Regions from separate parts of the Paenibacillus sp. SEL1 genome, predicted to be linked through region 2. Evidence: predicted binding sites of a transcription regulator. Region 2 holds the regulator's gene; the other holds the start of a gene.
What was found. The regulator NrdR, encoded in region 2, represses ribonucleotide reductase genes. The targets are predictions, from matches to a motif close to AACACNATATATNGTGTT.

Region 1 (6,974 bases), 170 kb from region 2:
GGACATTAACTATATGTGATTGTGCTGATGGGACGCTCACGGTCATCATTTTCCCGACTGATCCGGGGTGCATGAACCTCCCGTACGAATAGCTCAGCATGTAGCAACTTTTTCTCGACAGGCGAGTTCGGGTTCGTTATGCGCCATAACAACTGGTCCACTGCACGCATTCCCAGCAATTCCTTATCCACTCTCACCGTGGCATAAATCGGCATTTGTTCATTCGTATCGTCAAACCCGGTCACTCCGCAACGCCTCGGAACGTCAATCCCCTTTTCTTTCAGCACATCCACGACTTGCGCAGCAGTCACATCATTAGCACATACAAAAACCTCAGGCAGTTCGTCCTCGGACAACTTTTCCATTTCCTCAGCAAGCGCTTGCGCTCCCCTGTGAAGAAGAGCTTTAATCTGCCGCAATTCTACTCCGCTCATTTCCAGTGTGGAACGACATGCTTCCCAGCGTTCGTAGAAACTGTGAGCGTCATCAATATGACCCACAAACTGAAAGCGGGTATAGCCCCTACACAGCAAGTCCTTCATTAATTCACTCATGCATGTGCGATTATCTGTAAACACCGTATCACTTAAAAATGCAGAATCCCAATGATCTACCATGACGACCGGAATACCCATCCGATAAATGTTCAGCAACAATGAAGTTGAAATCGTCCCTACCGTGATAATTCCTTTAATCGACTCTGGATTCAGTAAAGAAAACATGTCTTCAGTCGAGGGCTCCGTTAACGTGATCATATCCATACCCTTACGGTTCAGACGCTCGGAAATCCCTTCAAATACAGGCCCCCAGTATCTGGATTCCCTGTTCTGGTACCTAATATTCGGAAATAACACTAGCACGGTACCCGACCATTCTCTGGTATCTGTGTCCCGAGGCTCTACCCCTGTGATTTTGGGATGACTGCGAAAATAGCCCATCTGGGCGGCAAGCTTGACCAGAACCGCCCTTGTCTCTTCACTTACACCGGGTTTGCCTGACAGTGCACGCGAAACAGCGAACTTTGAAACGCCCGCCGCATCCGCAATTTCTTGCAACGTTACTTTTCCACGCATCTTCTCACCCAACCCTATTCGGAATCTTTTTCTACCTTAATCTTTCTAATACACGGGTGTACCTATAAACTGGTACCATCGTAGCATACTTTGTTTTAGATCATCAAATGATTGATTTGTACAAATCCACACCCTGCACCAAAATATGTTTGCTTAATAAAAAAACAAACCGCATAACAAGCAATTATAAATTACTTGACGTGAGGTTCTTTATTTCCTACAATTTACTATTGAAAGCACTTACATTGTGTAAATCATACTTATTAAGGGGGATTTGCAAATGTTCATGAACAGGTCGGTACGACAGAGCTCCATTCTACTCCTGTCTTTGCTGCTGCTCGTTACAACGGGCTGCGCGAATGGAACAGGCGGTAAGGCAGAAAAGGAAGATCCTAATGACACCAGTCCCATTACATTTACTTTCTTTGGCGGTGATTCCAGCTCTAACTGGAACAACATGAAGGATGCTGTCGGGCAGGAAATTATCAAGAAAACGGGTGTTACGCTAAATGCCGAACATGCTGTCAATGGCCGAGGCGAGGAAAAGTTTGCTTTAATGGCAGCGAGCGGAGAGTATCCAGATCTCGTGTACCCCAAATCAGACATTGGCAAGTTGGTCGATGCCGGAGCACTCATTGACTTAACAGATCTCATTGATAAATACGGCCCTAACATTAAGAAAGTGTATGGAGACTATTTTAATCGTATTAAATATAGTAGTGAAGATCCAGCCATTTACACGATCCCGACCAATTTGGGTGTGGATCACATCGCGTTTGATGCACAAGCCGGCTTCGAAATTCAGCATCAGGCACTTAAGAAGCTCGGATACCCTAAAATCCGCACCGTTCAAGATTTTGAAAAAGCACTTAAAGATTATGTCGCCAAATACCCTACCACCAATGGCCAGCGAACCATCCCCCTATCACTTGATGCCGAAGACTGGAAAATTCAAATTACAGTGACAAACCCGGCTGTTACTGCTACAGGTGGACCCGACGATGGCGAATATTATATTGATCCTAAAACACATAAAGCCATTCTTCACTACAAGCGCCCAGAAGAACGCGAATATTTCCGTTGGTTGAACCATATGTACAATGAAGGACTGTTGGATAAGGATACTTTTGTGCAAAAAAGTGATCAGTACAAGTCCAAAATCGCCGCAGGCCGTGTCATCGGACTCATTGATCAGGAATGGAACTACCAAGATGCCGAAAATGCGCTCAAGGCAGCAGGTAAGGATGAATTCACTTACGCCCATTTTCCAGTCACTTTAAATGAAAAATACGAGGACCATTCCCTCCAGCCCATTGGCTTCGATACTGCATCCGGGATCGGAATTACAACCTCATGCGAAAATCCGGTGCGAGCTATCAAGTTTCTGGATTTTCTGGCCTCCGACGAAGGACAAATTTTACGCAATTGGGGAATTGAAGGCCAGCATTACAACGTAGAGAACGGCAAACGAGTCATTCCGGCGGATGTGCAACAACGTAAAAACACCGATAACGCTTCTTTTAGCAGAGAGTCAGGAATCGGTTTGTACTGGATATGGGGGCCACATTATGGCGATAGCGTGAAGGACCCTTCTGGCAACTATTACACAACCAATTATCCGGAGATGATTACCGAAAATTATAGTCAAGCCGAAAAAGAGTCCCTTCAGGCATACAAAGCCCAGACGTGGAAAGACCTGTTTCCGAACGAAAAGGATTTTCCGGTAAAAGAGTGGGGTGCTGCCTACAACATGCCTGTTCCGACCGATACGAATTACAATGTTATTTATCAAAAGTCGCAGGACATTGTACGCAAACGGATTCCTGAGGCTGTACTCGCCAAGCCAGATCAGTTCGACGCTGTGTATGACCGCATGCTCCAAGAGCTGGATCAGGCAGGTGTGCCAAAGGCTGAAGAAATCTATACTGGCCTAATCCAAAATCGGCTGAAACTGTGGTACGGCGAAAAATAAGGTTTGCTTGCTTTTTAATGAAATAATAGGGCTGACAGACCATGTTGTTCAGCCCTTCTACATTAACTTTTACATTAAATATTCTGTTTGGTTTCTTTTTCTTTCCAAGAATTACTTTTCCCTGAAACACGATGGACGTAAAACAATAAAATGATTGGAATCAACGCAATCCCGCCACACACCACCCAAGATATTTGAATAGGTGTTTGATCGGAAGACAAATCCGTAAAATTTCGACTGATGATCCCTGTCACGATTAAACCTACGCACATGCCTAATTGTGAAATCGCAGAATCCAGAGATAGTAGTGTAGAACGATACTCATTAGAGATTCTTTTGTTCAGAAAAATTTGTTTGGCAACCGGGTACATGCCGCGCCCAATCTCATAGATTAAAAAGGTAAGCAGTACAGGATAAAATGTGTTGAACGCACCAGCTAAAATGAGCCAGACCCCTATCATGCCGCAAGCATACACGAGTATATGTACATCACTGTATAGTGCGCCTAGCTTTCGAACTAGATAACTTCCCAAAGTCATACATAGTGAATAGCCTGCCTTGATAAACCCCATAATCCAAATCCCTTGTTCGGAAAGGCCAACCAGACGTGGCTGTTGAAATGTATTCCCCGCCGAGTTCGAAAAGCTGATAAATAAACCAATCATAAACACAATCCAGATGGACTTATTTTCAAAACCGATACGGACGCTTTCTCCGATAATCGTTTTAATGCGAGTAGTAGACGTCTTTCGATGAGCAACATTCTCCTCATCCATATAAAAGGAACATAGAAAAATGCATACAATAATAGATAAAATACTGACTGCCCATGGAAGTGAATAGTTATAGGTTGCGAGAAAGGCCCCCAACAGACCACAAATAAATCCCGAAATGTACTGTATACTGTTAGAGGTTGTAAAAAGAACTTCCATGGGCTTATCACTGTTTTCCACAACCCAGGATTCTAACGAACCTGATTGTAAACATATAGCCAGCCCCCCAAAGACTTGCGCAAACACAAGTACCCCGATATGATCTGTCCAAACGAACAACACACTGTAGACTAGAAAACAACAAAGTCCCAAAATAACGGAGATTTTTCTTCCATACTTATCTGCAATCGCCCCTGTGGGTATCTCAAACAAAAAAATACTTACAAAAAATACAACCAGTAAGAAGTTCGCACTTTGCAGAGAAAGTCCTTTAGCTAATAGAAATAGGATGAGCGTAGTCCCCGTGATTTCACTCATAAAAAATTGAAGAGAGCTGACGGAGTAAAATAGCTTATGAGGTTGCACTTTCAGGATTCCGTCGCTTGCTCTGCAGCCTCATATTCACTTCGCAAAATCCCCATCTGAATAATGTCATAGTATTGCCCTTCCCTGAATAGCTTTTCCCGCAGCCGACCTTCTTCCTTGAAGCCGCAGGCCAGATAGCAACGGTGTGCACGTTCATTGAACGCATAGACCTCCAACTCCAGCCGATGCAGGTTCAGTGTATGAAATGCGAATTTTTGTAATAGCCGGATCGCTTCCCGTCCGTATCCTTTGCCCAGATCACCGTCACGCCCGATCACAACACCAAGGGTGGCGTGCCGATTCACCCAGTTGATTTTGAATAAGTCCAGTTGTCCGATATAGTCCAGTGTGTCTTTATGCGCAATGACAAAACCTTTGATCTCGGAGTTGCCGTCAATCATCATCTGTACAAAGGATTCGCTATTCACCTGTGAATGCGGGTAGATAAACACGTCGCTTAAACCACGTGTGATTTCCGGGTCATTGACCCATTTTCGGATATCTGGTATATCTTCTTGACGGTATTCTCTCAATACAATTCGTTTTCCAATGATATGCGGCATCGTAATCTTCCCTCCAAATTATGTATTTGTTTTGGCAATACTAACTCCCCGCCAACACCTTTACGCTTCCATTACTCTTACAAACTCCAGAAAACGTGTACCTTTATAATGAAGCTCCCCACGATCTCCGATCACAATCATACCAAAGTCCGTATCCTTCACCTCCAGCTCCACACGTTCACCCCCATCAAACTCAAAGGTGATATAATAATATGTCGAAGCTGAAAAATCGCCTGATCCCCCACGCACTCTCGTCCGTTTATCCACAACCTTACATGAACGTTGTACCTGTTCGGCTGCTTGATTGGACAGGCCCGCTCCTATCGTTTTGACAATTCCCATAATCATTACAAAAGCTATGAGTCCAAATACGATAAAAAAGATCATATTAAACGATTGAAATTCCATAAAATCACTTCCCATTCGCTTCATCCTTTCTACAGTAAAATGTAAATTTTCCATTCTATTGCCCATTGACAAATCGTACATCTTCACCCTCAAAAACTCCAATACTTTTTTAACATACTTACGAAAAAAAAGTTCTTTCGCTCTTTTCCGCACCCCGCTTGGACTTATACCCGATCTGGGTCCTCTGATCCCCTCTAGACCGATTGACAAAACTATATATAGATATAAAATAGAGAATGTACTCTAAATATAGTGTAAAAAACGTATTTATGCCCGATATCTTGAAGATACAGGTATGAAAATACATGTAAATATAGAGTCAAAATCTTAAATGGCGCAGCCAGCAAGGGATTCCATCTATAATAGATCCCAGGCAATGCGTTTTCTTTTTTCGTTAATTGTTTAAGGAGGTTGCATACCATGCTGATTGCATATGATTCGAAGACCGGCAATGTAAAAAGATTTATAAACAAGCTCAAGCTTCCAGCGGTTCAGATTGAGGAGCAAATGACTATAGAAGAACCTTACGTACTTATTACATATACAACTGGGTTTGGGCAGATACCTGAGAGGGTGTCTTCCTTTTTGAAAAAGAATGCTCAAAACCTTGTTGGTGTAGCTGCAAGCGGCAACCGTAACTGGGGTGAGAAATTTGCCAAAAGTGCGGATTTGATTGCCGATCATTATAATGTCCCCGTGATTAGTAAATTTGAATTATCTGGAACGTTCGGAGATGTAGAGCGTTTTAAACAGGAGGTGAGCCGAGTTGCGGCATATTGAATTGAACAACATGTTGATGAAACGCGATACAGACGGCTTTTTCCAATTGGAAAAAGACCAAGAGGCTGTAGCAGAGTTTATGAAGGAAGTTCAGGAACGGAGTTTGAAGTTTGCTGACACAGCCGCTCAAGTGCTGTATATGATTGAGAATGATTATTACGAAAATTTCTATAACAGCTACACGGCTGACGAAATTAATGATATTTTCCATATCACTCATAGCTATAATTTTAAATTTCCTTCCTATATGGCAGCATCCAAGTTTTATACCGACTATGCAATGAAGAGTAACGACCGGAAAGTCTATCTGGAACATTACCCTGACCGGGTTGCTGCTGTCGCGCTGCATTTAGGACGCGGTAATGCCGATACGGCACGCCTGTTGTCCCGCTCGATGATGGAGCAACGCCTCCAGCCAGCAACACCAACCTTCCTGAATGCAGGCAAAAGTCGCCGTGGGGAATTGGTATCCTGCTTCCTGCTCGAAATGGACGACTCCCTGAACTCAATTAACTATGTGCTGAACACCTGCATGCAGTTGTCCAAAATCGGGGGCGGTGTTGCGGTCAACCTGTCGAAACTGCGGGCACGCGGCGAAGCGATTAAAGGCGTAGAAGGCGCAGCAAAAGGCATTATGCCTGTGCTGAAGCTGATGGAAGACGGTTTCTCCTATGCGGATCAAATGGGGCAACGTAAAGGCTCTGGGGCAGCCTATTACAACATTTTCGGATGGGACGTGCTTGAGTTCCTGGATAGCAAAAAGATCAATGCTGACGAAAGAGTACGTCTCAAGACACTTTCTATTGGATTGCTGGTGCCAAACCGCTTTTACAAGCTGGCTCAAGATAATGAACCGCTGCATGTATTTGCTCCTTACAGT
Region 2 (6,974 bases):
GTAGAAGTGTTGGATCATGTGGATGTGCTGCATGTTGAGACGCATGGTGATAATCCGCATCATGCTGACATCGTAGGTCTGATATTTGCCGCAACGGGACAGCAGTTTTTTATGACACTGGATGTACTGCAAAGCGATGCAGCTTCATCTATTCGCGAATGGCTTGCTGACCCTGAACGCAAAAAACGTGGTCATGATCTGCATCGTACGGATTTGGCTTTACACTGGCATGGAATTACGTTTGCAGGTGCCGAGTTTGATGTGCAACTGGCAGGGTACTTGCTGGACCCGACCGATGCAAACCAGACATTGAGCGGATTGGCAGCCAAATATGGTTTGTCTTCGATCCGTCCAGACGAAGAAGTGTTCGGTAAAGGAGCTAAATATAAAGTCCCTGATGTGGATGTACTGTCCGATCATGTGGCGCGTAAGGCAGCGGTGATTGAAGCTTTGGTGCCTGTACAGCAGGCGGAGCTGGAAAAAACGGAAATGCACAAGCTGTTTCATGAGCTGGAGATGCCGTTGTCCCGCATTTTAGCGGATATGGAGAAGCAGGGCATCTTGGTGAACGTAGAAGAACTACGCGCTTTGGGGAAAGAATTTGAAGCCCAGATTGCAACGTTGGTGGGTGAAATCTACAGCATTGCCGGAGTAGAGTTCAATCTGAATTCACCCAAGCAGTTGGGTGAGATTTTGTTTGATAAACTGGGTTTACCTGTCATTAAAAAGACGAAAACGGGGTACTCGACCGATGCAGAGGTATTGGAAAAGCTGGCCCCCTATCATGATATTGTGCAAAATATTTTGCAGTACCGCACCATTGCCAAACTCCAATCGACGTATGTCGAAGGATTGCTGAAAGAAATTTCGGAGAAAACGGGTAAGGTGCATACGTATTTCCGGCAGACCGTTGCAGCAACTGGACGCTTGAGCAGTCAATTTCCGAATTTGCAAAACATCCCGATTCGTCTCGAAGAAGGACGCAAAATTCGCAAAGTATTTGTTCCGTCCGAACCGGGCTGGTCTATTTTGGCGGCAGACTACTCACAGATCGAGCTGCGGGTGCTGGCTGATATTTCGGATGATGAACGTTTGAAGGAGGCCTTTGTCCACGATATGGACATCCATACCAAGACCGCATCCGATGTGTTTGGGGTAGCAGCAGAAGATGTGGACTCCAATATGCGGCGTTCTGCGAAGGCAGTCAACTTTGGGATTGTCTATGGGATCAGTGATTATGGTCTGTCACAAAATTTGAATATTACGCGGAAGGAAGCGGCTCGTTTTATCGACCAGTATTTTGATGTGTTCCAAGGCGTTCGCCGTTACATGGATGATATTGTGAAGGATGCGAAGCGGGACGGCTACGTAAAAACGCTGTTGGAACGCAGACGCTATTTGCCGGAGATTAACGCCAGCAATTTCAACCTGCGTTCATTCGCTGAGCGTACAGCGATGAATACGCCGATTCAAGGTACCGCAGCCGATATTATCAAGTTGGCGATGGTACAGATGGATGAGGCCTTACGTGAACGTAAACTTCGCAGCAGAATGCTGCTCCAAGTACATGATGAGCTTGTGTTCGAGGTTCCGCCTGAGGAAATGGAAACGATGAAAGAGCTTGTCCCGGCTACCATGGAAGCCGCATTAAAGCTGGCTGTGCCGCTCAAAGCCGAAGTAAGCTATGGCAGCAATTGGTATGAGGCCAAGTAATATATTTCAATGAGTAGATAGTCCCAATTTGACGTTGCTTCCGTTATAATATAGGGTGAGGTGAAGACATCATGCCGGAATTACCGGAAGTAGAAACAATTAAACGAACGCTAAACGAGCTTATCGTTGATAAACATATAGATCATGTCACCGTTAATTTGCCGCGGATCATTCAACGGCCCGATGATATCCACGCTTTTGCGATGGAATTGGCCGATCACCGGATTACAGGGGTTGAGAGACGCGGAAAGTTTCTGCGGATTTTGCTGGACGGGCTGGTGCTGGTCTCCCATCTTCGAATGGAAGGGCGATATGGATTGTATTCGCAACATGATCCTGTGGAAAAGCATACCCATGTCATCTTTCATTTTAAAGATGGTACGGAGCTGCGTTATCAGGATGTGCGCCAGTTTGGCACAATGCACTTATTTCCGGCAGGACAGGATTTGCTGGAAAAGCCGCTGAACAAGCTCGGTTTGGAACCGATGGACGAGGCCTTTACACCCGAAATGCTGCGTGTCGCTGTTGGAACTCGTTCGACTTCGATCAAGGCAGCGCTGTTAAACCAGTCATATGTGGTGGGCATCGGGAATATTTATGTAGATGAATCGTTGTTTAAGGCGGGGATTCATCCAGCACAGCCAGCCAAAAGCCTAACGGATAGCCAATTTCATGTCTTGCATGAAGCTATTGTCTCCACGCTGGGTGCGTCGATTCAGGTTGGAGGCTCGTCCATTAAATCGTTCGTTAATGGACAGGGTAAAACGGGCGACTTCCAGCATCAATTGCAAATCTATGGACGTAACGCGAAGCCTTGCGTTAACTGTGGCACATTGATCGAAAAATCTGTCGTAGCCGGACGTGGCACACATCATTGTCCGGTCTGCCAGCCTCTGCGCTAAACAGGCACAGTCACCCCAAGCCCATCCCTCTCATATATTGTTCCAAGTACCAATACTGCGGAGGGTTTCGGTTGTTATAAGGCCTTGCCTTCGCAATGGGAGGGAATTGGAGTGGCTAATCATTGGGGAGCCCTGCTGTTACTGGCATTTGCGCTAAGTTTGGACAGTTTCGGAGTCGGTGTTACATATGGTCTGCGCAAAATGAAAATTCCACTGTTGTCGATTGCTATCATCTCCGTATGTTCAGGTTTGGTGATCGGCATATCCATGCAATTGGGCGCATTACTATCTCATGTTCTGTCTCCTGTATATACGACCGTTTTTGGCGCTGTCATCCTGATCTGTATCGGCTGTTACTCTTTGATTCAAGCTCTGCACCGCAAAGAGGATTCGCCAGAGGATTCAGCGGAAGCCTCTCGGCGGCTGCTTCTTACAGAACAGACTGATCCAGTGAGCAGATATTTTCTTGGAGAGAAAAAGAGTATAGAGGATGCTGATACAGAGTCTTTCCTTAGCTCAAGAAAAGATCTGTCGGCAGAAGCTTCTGTGGAGCAGCAGGAGCGAACGCTATTTTCTCTGGAGTTCCGCAAATGGGGACTTGTTATTCGGATTCTTCGAAGTCCGTCTGCTGCGGATATGGACCGTTCCGGCAGTATATCTGCTACCGAAGCGGTTTGGCTGGGCATTGCATTATCGGTCGATGCGTTCGGAGCGGGACTCGGGGCAGCTATGCTTGGTTTTCAGCCACTGTCTACTGCGCTGGCTATTACGTTATTCAGTGGAACATTTTTGATTGCAGGGATGAAGGCAGGCTTCTTTCTATCAGCATTTCGATTTATGAAGGCGCTGGGTGTATTGCCGGCATTATTACTGATTATGATGGGCATATTGAAGCTGTTATGAGGTGAAAGAGCATGAATATCGGATTAACCGGAGGTATTGCTACCGGAAAAAGCACCGTGTCGGCTCTTTTGGTCGCCAAAGGTGCGCTGCTGATCGACGCAGATGCCATTGCCCGGGAAGTCATGCTTCCGGGGCATCCGGTGCTGGCGGCGGTCATACAGCATTTTGGACAAGCTATAGTGAACAATGACGGAACCCTGCACCGCAAAAAACTGGGTGAGATTGTATTCGGAGACCCTGCCCAGCGGCAGGCACTTAACGATATTACACATCCTGCTATTCGTGAGGAAATGCGTATGCGCATGGAAGCATATGAACGGGAACAGCCGGACAAGCTTGTTTTGGCAGATATCCCGTTATTGTACGAGTCCGGGCTGGAGAGCTTGTACGAGGAGATTATGGTTGTGTACGTACCACGTGATATTCAGCTCCAGCGTCTGATGCTCAGAGACGGTCTGACGGAGGAGCAAGCTGGACTTAGGCTGTCCGCACAAATGGATATTGAACAAAAGAAAAGCTTGGCCGATATCGTTATCGATAATAGCGGAGCACAGACTGAGACGAAACGACAAATTGATCAATTTTGGCAGCGGAAGGGACTTGCATGAACATTTTGCGAAAGAAAAGAGTCCTGCTCACTTTGTTTGTCGGGTTTGTCCTGATCCTGTTCCTTAATTCAAATTGGATGTCCTGGTTCTATCCAATTCAATATAAGGATGAGATTCGGCAGTATTCACAAACGTATGAAGTGGACCCATTTTTGGTGGCGTCTATTATCCGCGTAGAAACCAATTTTAAAACCAGCAAGCAGTCGCATAAGGGTGCACTGGGCCTGATGCAGATTATGCCGAATACGGCAATTTGGATTATGGACAGCGCCCAGATTCAAAAGGTTCCGCTGGAGAGTGTCAAGCACGAGCCTGGCACCAATATTGAGCTGGGAACCTGGTATTTGCATAACCTATCCATGAAGTTTCAGGATAATCCTATAGCAATCGTAGCTGCTTACAATGCAGGGCCAGGGAAAGTTCAGGAGTGGCTAGATAAGGGAGTGTGGGATGGAAAAGAAGAGTCCATTAAGCAAATCCCTTTTGGTGAGACACGACATTATGTACAGCGGGTCATTTATTACTACAGGCAATACACGAAAATTTATAATGATTTTTAAATGACAAGTTCATGACATGATGAGCCTTTTTGCTTTAAAATGAAAAAAGCGCAGGACAGGCTGTTTTTAGCAGCCCATCCATACACTTTATCTTGTTATTTCTGCATTATTACCGCGATTATTGGTATTGACCTGCCAATTGTTGTTCGGCGATCGTTACGAGGCGTTTTGTGATGTAGCCCCCGATCGAACCGTTCTCATAGGAAGTCATGTTACCTTGGTATCCATCTTGAGGAATGCTGATACCCAGCTCTTGAGCGATTTCATATTTCATTTGCTCCAGAGCGCCGGAGGATCTGCTGACTACCAGATTGTTGGAGTTGCCATTGTTTCCTTGTGCCATTGTTGTTCACCTCCTCGCGATATGGTAAACATATTATGATCCGTTTTGACAAAATTATTACTAAGAATCTTCGGGAATTTATTGGAAAAAGAAAGTGGTGAGATTATGAAATGTCCGTATTGTGCCTACAACGGCACGAAAGTGTTGGATTCGCGACCTGCGAATGATAACAAGTCCATCCGTCGTCGCCGTGAATGTGAACAGTGTGCCAGGCGTTTTACCACCTTTGAAATGGTGGAGGAAACGCCGCTCATGGTTATCAAAAAAGACGGCAGCCGTGAAGAGTTTAGTCGTGATAAAATGCTGCGCGGTCTCATTCGGGCCTGCGAGAAGCGCCCAGTATCCGTCGAGCAACTGGATATGATCGTATCCCAGGTAGAGAACGCTATCCGCAACACAGCAGCCACAGAAGTGGATAGCCAGCAGATCGGTGAGCTGGTCATGGAACAGCTTTACCCAGTGGATGAAGTCGCCTACGTACGTTTTGCTTCCGTCTATCGTCAGTTTAAAGACATCAATATGTTTATGAAGGAACTGAAAACATTGTTATCTAAAGATACAGCCAGCGACTGATCGCTGACTGTATCTTTCTTGGGACAAAGTGGGAAGATGATTATATTTTTTTTATAAAAGTATTGACACAGGAATAAAAATTTTATATGATATAGAAGTCGCTTGAAACGTTGAAAAAAATTACTTACGATGGGGCCTTAGCTCAGCTGGGAGAGCGCATCGCTGGCAGCGATGAGGTCAGGGGTTCGATCCCCCTAGGCTCCACCAAACTTTTATTATGGACTCTTAGCTCAGTTGGTAGAGCAGTTGACTCTTAATCAATTGGTCCAGGGTTCGAGTCCCTGAGAGTCCATCCTTTAGAAAAAACGGCAGAGATGCCGTTTTTTTGTTGTTTATAGATCTATTCCCAGTCTAACCGGGAACCGTTATGGGTTGAATGAGCGTGTAACTGACTGCACAGAAAACAGATCCTATAGGAAATAGAAGTCGATACTGAATAGCAACTCATTTTTCGCAAGTGTAGCTTTGATCGTTGTTTCATTGCAGTTTGTATTTTACAATAACATGAGTTAAGTTCCTAATCATTGAACTGAACTAAGTAAAAACTAATGTGATGTCAAAAAGGAGGGGGAACGATGTATCGTATCATTGATTTCGTACTCAATCTGCTCCATGCAAAGCCTGCGAAATAACAAGGCGAAGCTTGGTATGGAGCGAATATATTTCGCCTGTAAGGAATAGTTATTGGCAGACGCAGGCTTTGCCCTTAAAATGTAAAATTTATTTTAAGGAGCGAGCCCTACATGAATTATTTAAAGGCAACTGATCTGCTTCCTGATGATTTGCTTAAGGAAGTACAGCGGTATATACAAGGAGAACTTATTTATATCCCAAGTCGTTCAAGTGAGCGTAGGAGATGGGGAGAAAGCTCAGGCGCGGCCCTTTATTATCTCCTTCGGAATGAAGAGATACGCGCAAGATTCAGCAAGAGGGTGCCCATTGACGAACTCTCAGAACAATACGGACTGTCTGTAGACCGCATTAAGAAAATCGTATACTCCAAAAAATGAAAAATGTGCCCGCAGAGATGATCTGTGGGTTTTTGTTGTCCTTATATATAAGCAGAACGTTACAAACACTTGATAAAAGAACTTGGCATATATCTGAAGTTCCAGAATCTTTACAATAAGGTTATTACAGAAAAGCAGGAGGTAAATAATGAAGTATACTCAGAAAAAATTCGAAACGCATGACTTTTTAAGGATTAGAGATTTTTTGAAACACTCCCTGAAAAGTAGTCCTGATCTTAAAAATTGGTTCATAGATCGCTGGAATTTCTGTAGATATTGGGGACAAATCATGCACAATACATTTGAAACATGGCCTGAAACTGTTGGAATTTGGGAGGATGAACATCAAGAAATTGTTGCTG

Region 1: a site for NrdR is predicted at 5,554-5,571, ahead of nrdI (class Ib ribonucleoside-diphosphate reductase assembly flavoprotein NrdI). Genes of this name have one in related genera too.

What each region holds. Positions count from the first base shown of each region.
Region 1 covers NZ_CM137723.1:4,123,494-4,130,467, reverse strand. Annotated here, with positions in the region: gene ACYCSE_RS19355 (LacI family DNA-binding transcriptional regulator) at 6-1,073, opposite strand; gene ACYCSE_RS19350 (ABC transporter substrate-binding protein) at 1,354-3,045, shown strand; gene ACYCSE_RS19345 (MFS transporter) at 3,120-4,343, opposite strand; gene ACYCSE_RS19340 (GNAT family N-acetyltransferase) at 4,346-4,906, opposite strand; gene ACYCSE_RS19335 (DUF2500 domain-containing protein) at 4,967-5,329, opposite strand; gene nrdI (class Ib ribonucleoside-diphosphate reductase assembly flavoprotein NrdI) at 5,735-6,094, shown strand; gene nrdE (class 1b ribonucleoside-diphosphate reductase subunit alpha) at 6,081-6,974, shown strand, end outside.
Region 2 covers NZ_CM137723.1:3,955,903-3,962,876, forward strand. Annotated here, with positions in the region: gene polA (DNA polymerase I) at 1-1,713, shown strand, start outside; gene mutM (DNA-formamidopyrimidine glycosylase) at 1,785-2,615, shown strand; gene ACYCSE_RS18460 (MntP/YtaF family protein) at 2,727-3,518, shown strand; gene coaE (dephospho-CoA kinase) at 3,530-4,126, shown strand; gene ACYCSE_RS18470 (lytic transglycosylase domain-containing protein) at 4,123-4,686, shown strand; gene ACYCSE_RS18475 (alpha/beta-type small acid-soluble spore protein) at 4,805-5,029, opposite strand; gene nrdR (transcriptional regulator NrdR) at 5,135-5,602, shown strand; tRNA gene ACYCSE_RS18485 (tRNA-Ala) at 5,734-5,809, shown strand; tRNA gene ACYCSE_RS18490 (tRNA-Lys) at 5,822-5,894, shown strand; gene ACYCSE_RS18495 (CD3324 family protein) at 6,346-6,612, shown strand; gene ACYCSE_RS18500 (GNAT family N-acetyltransferase) at 6,761-6,974, shown strand, end outside.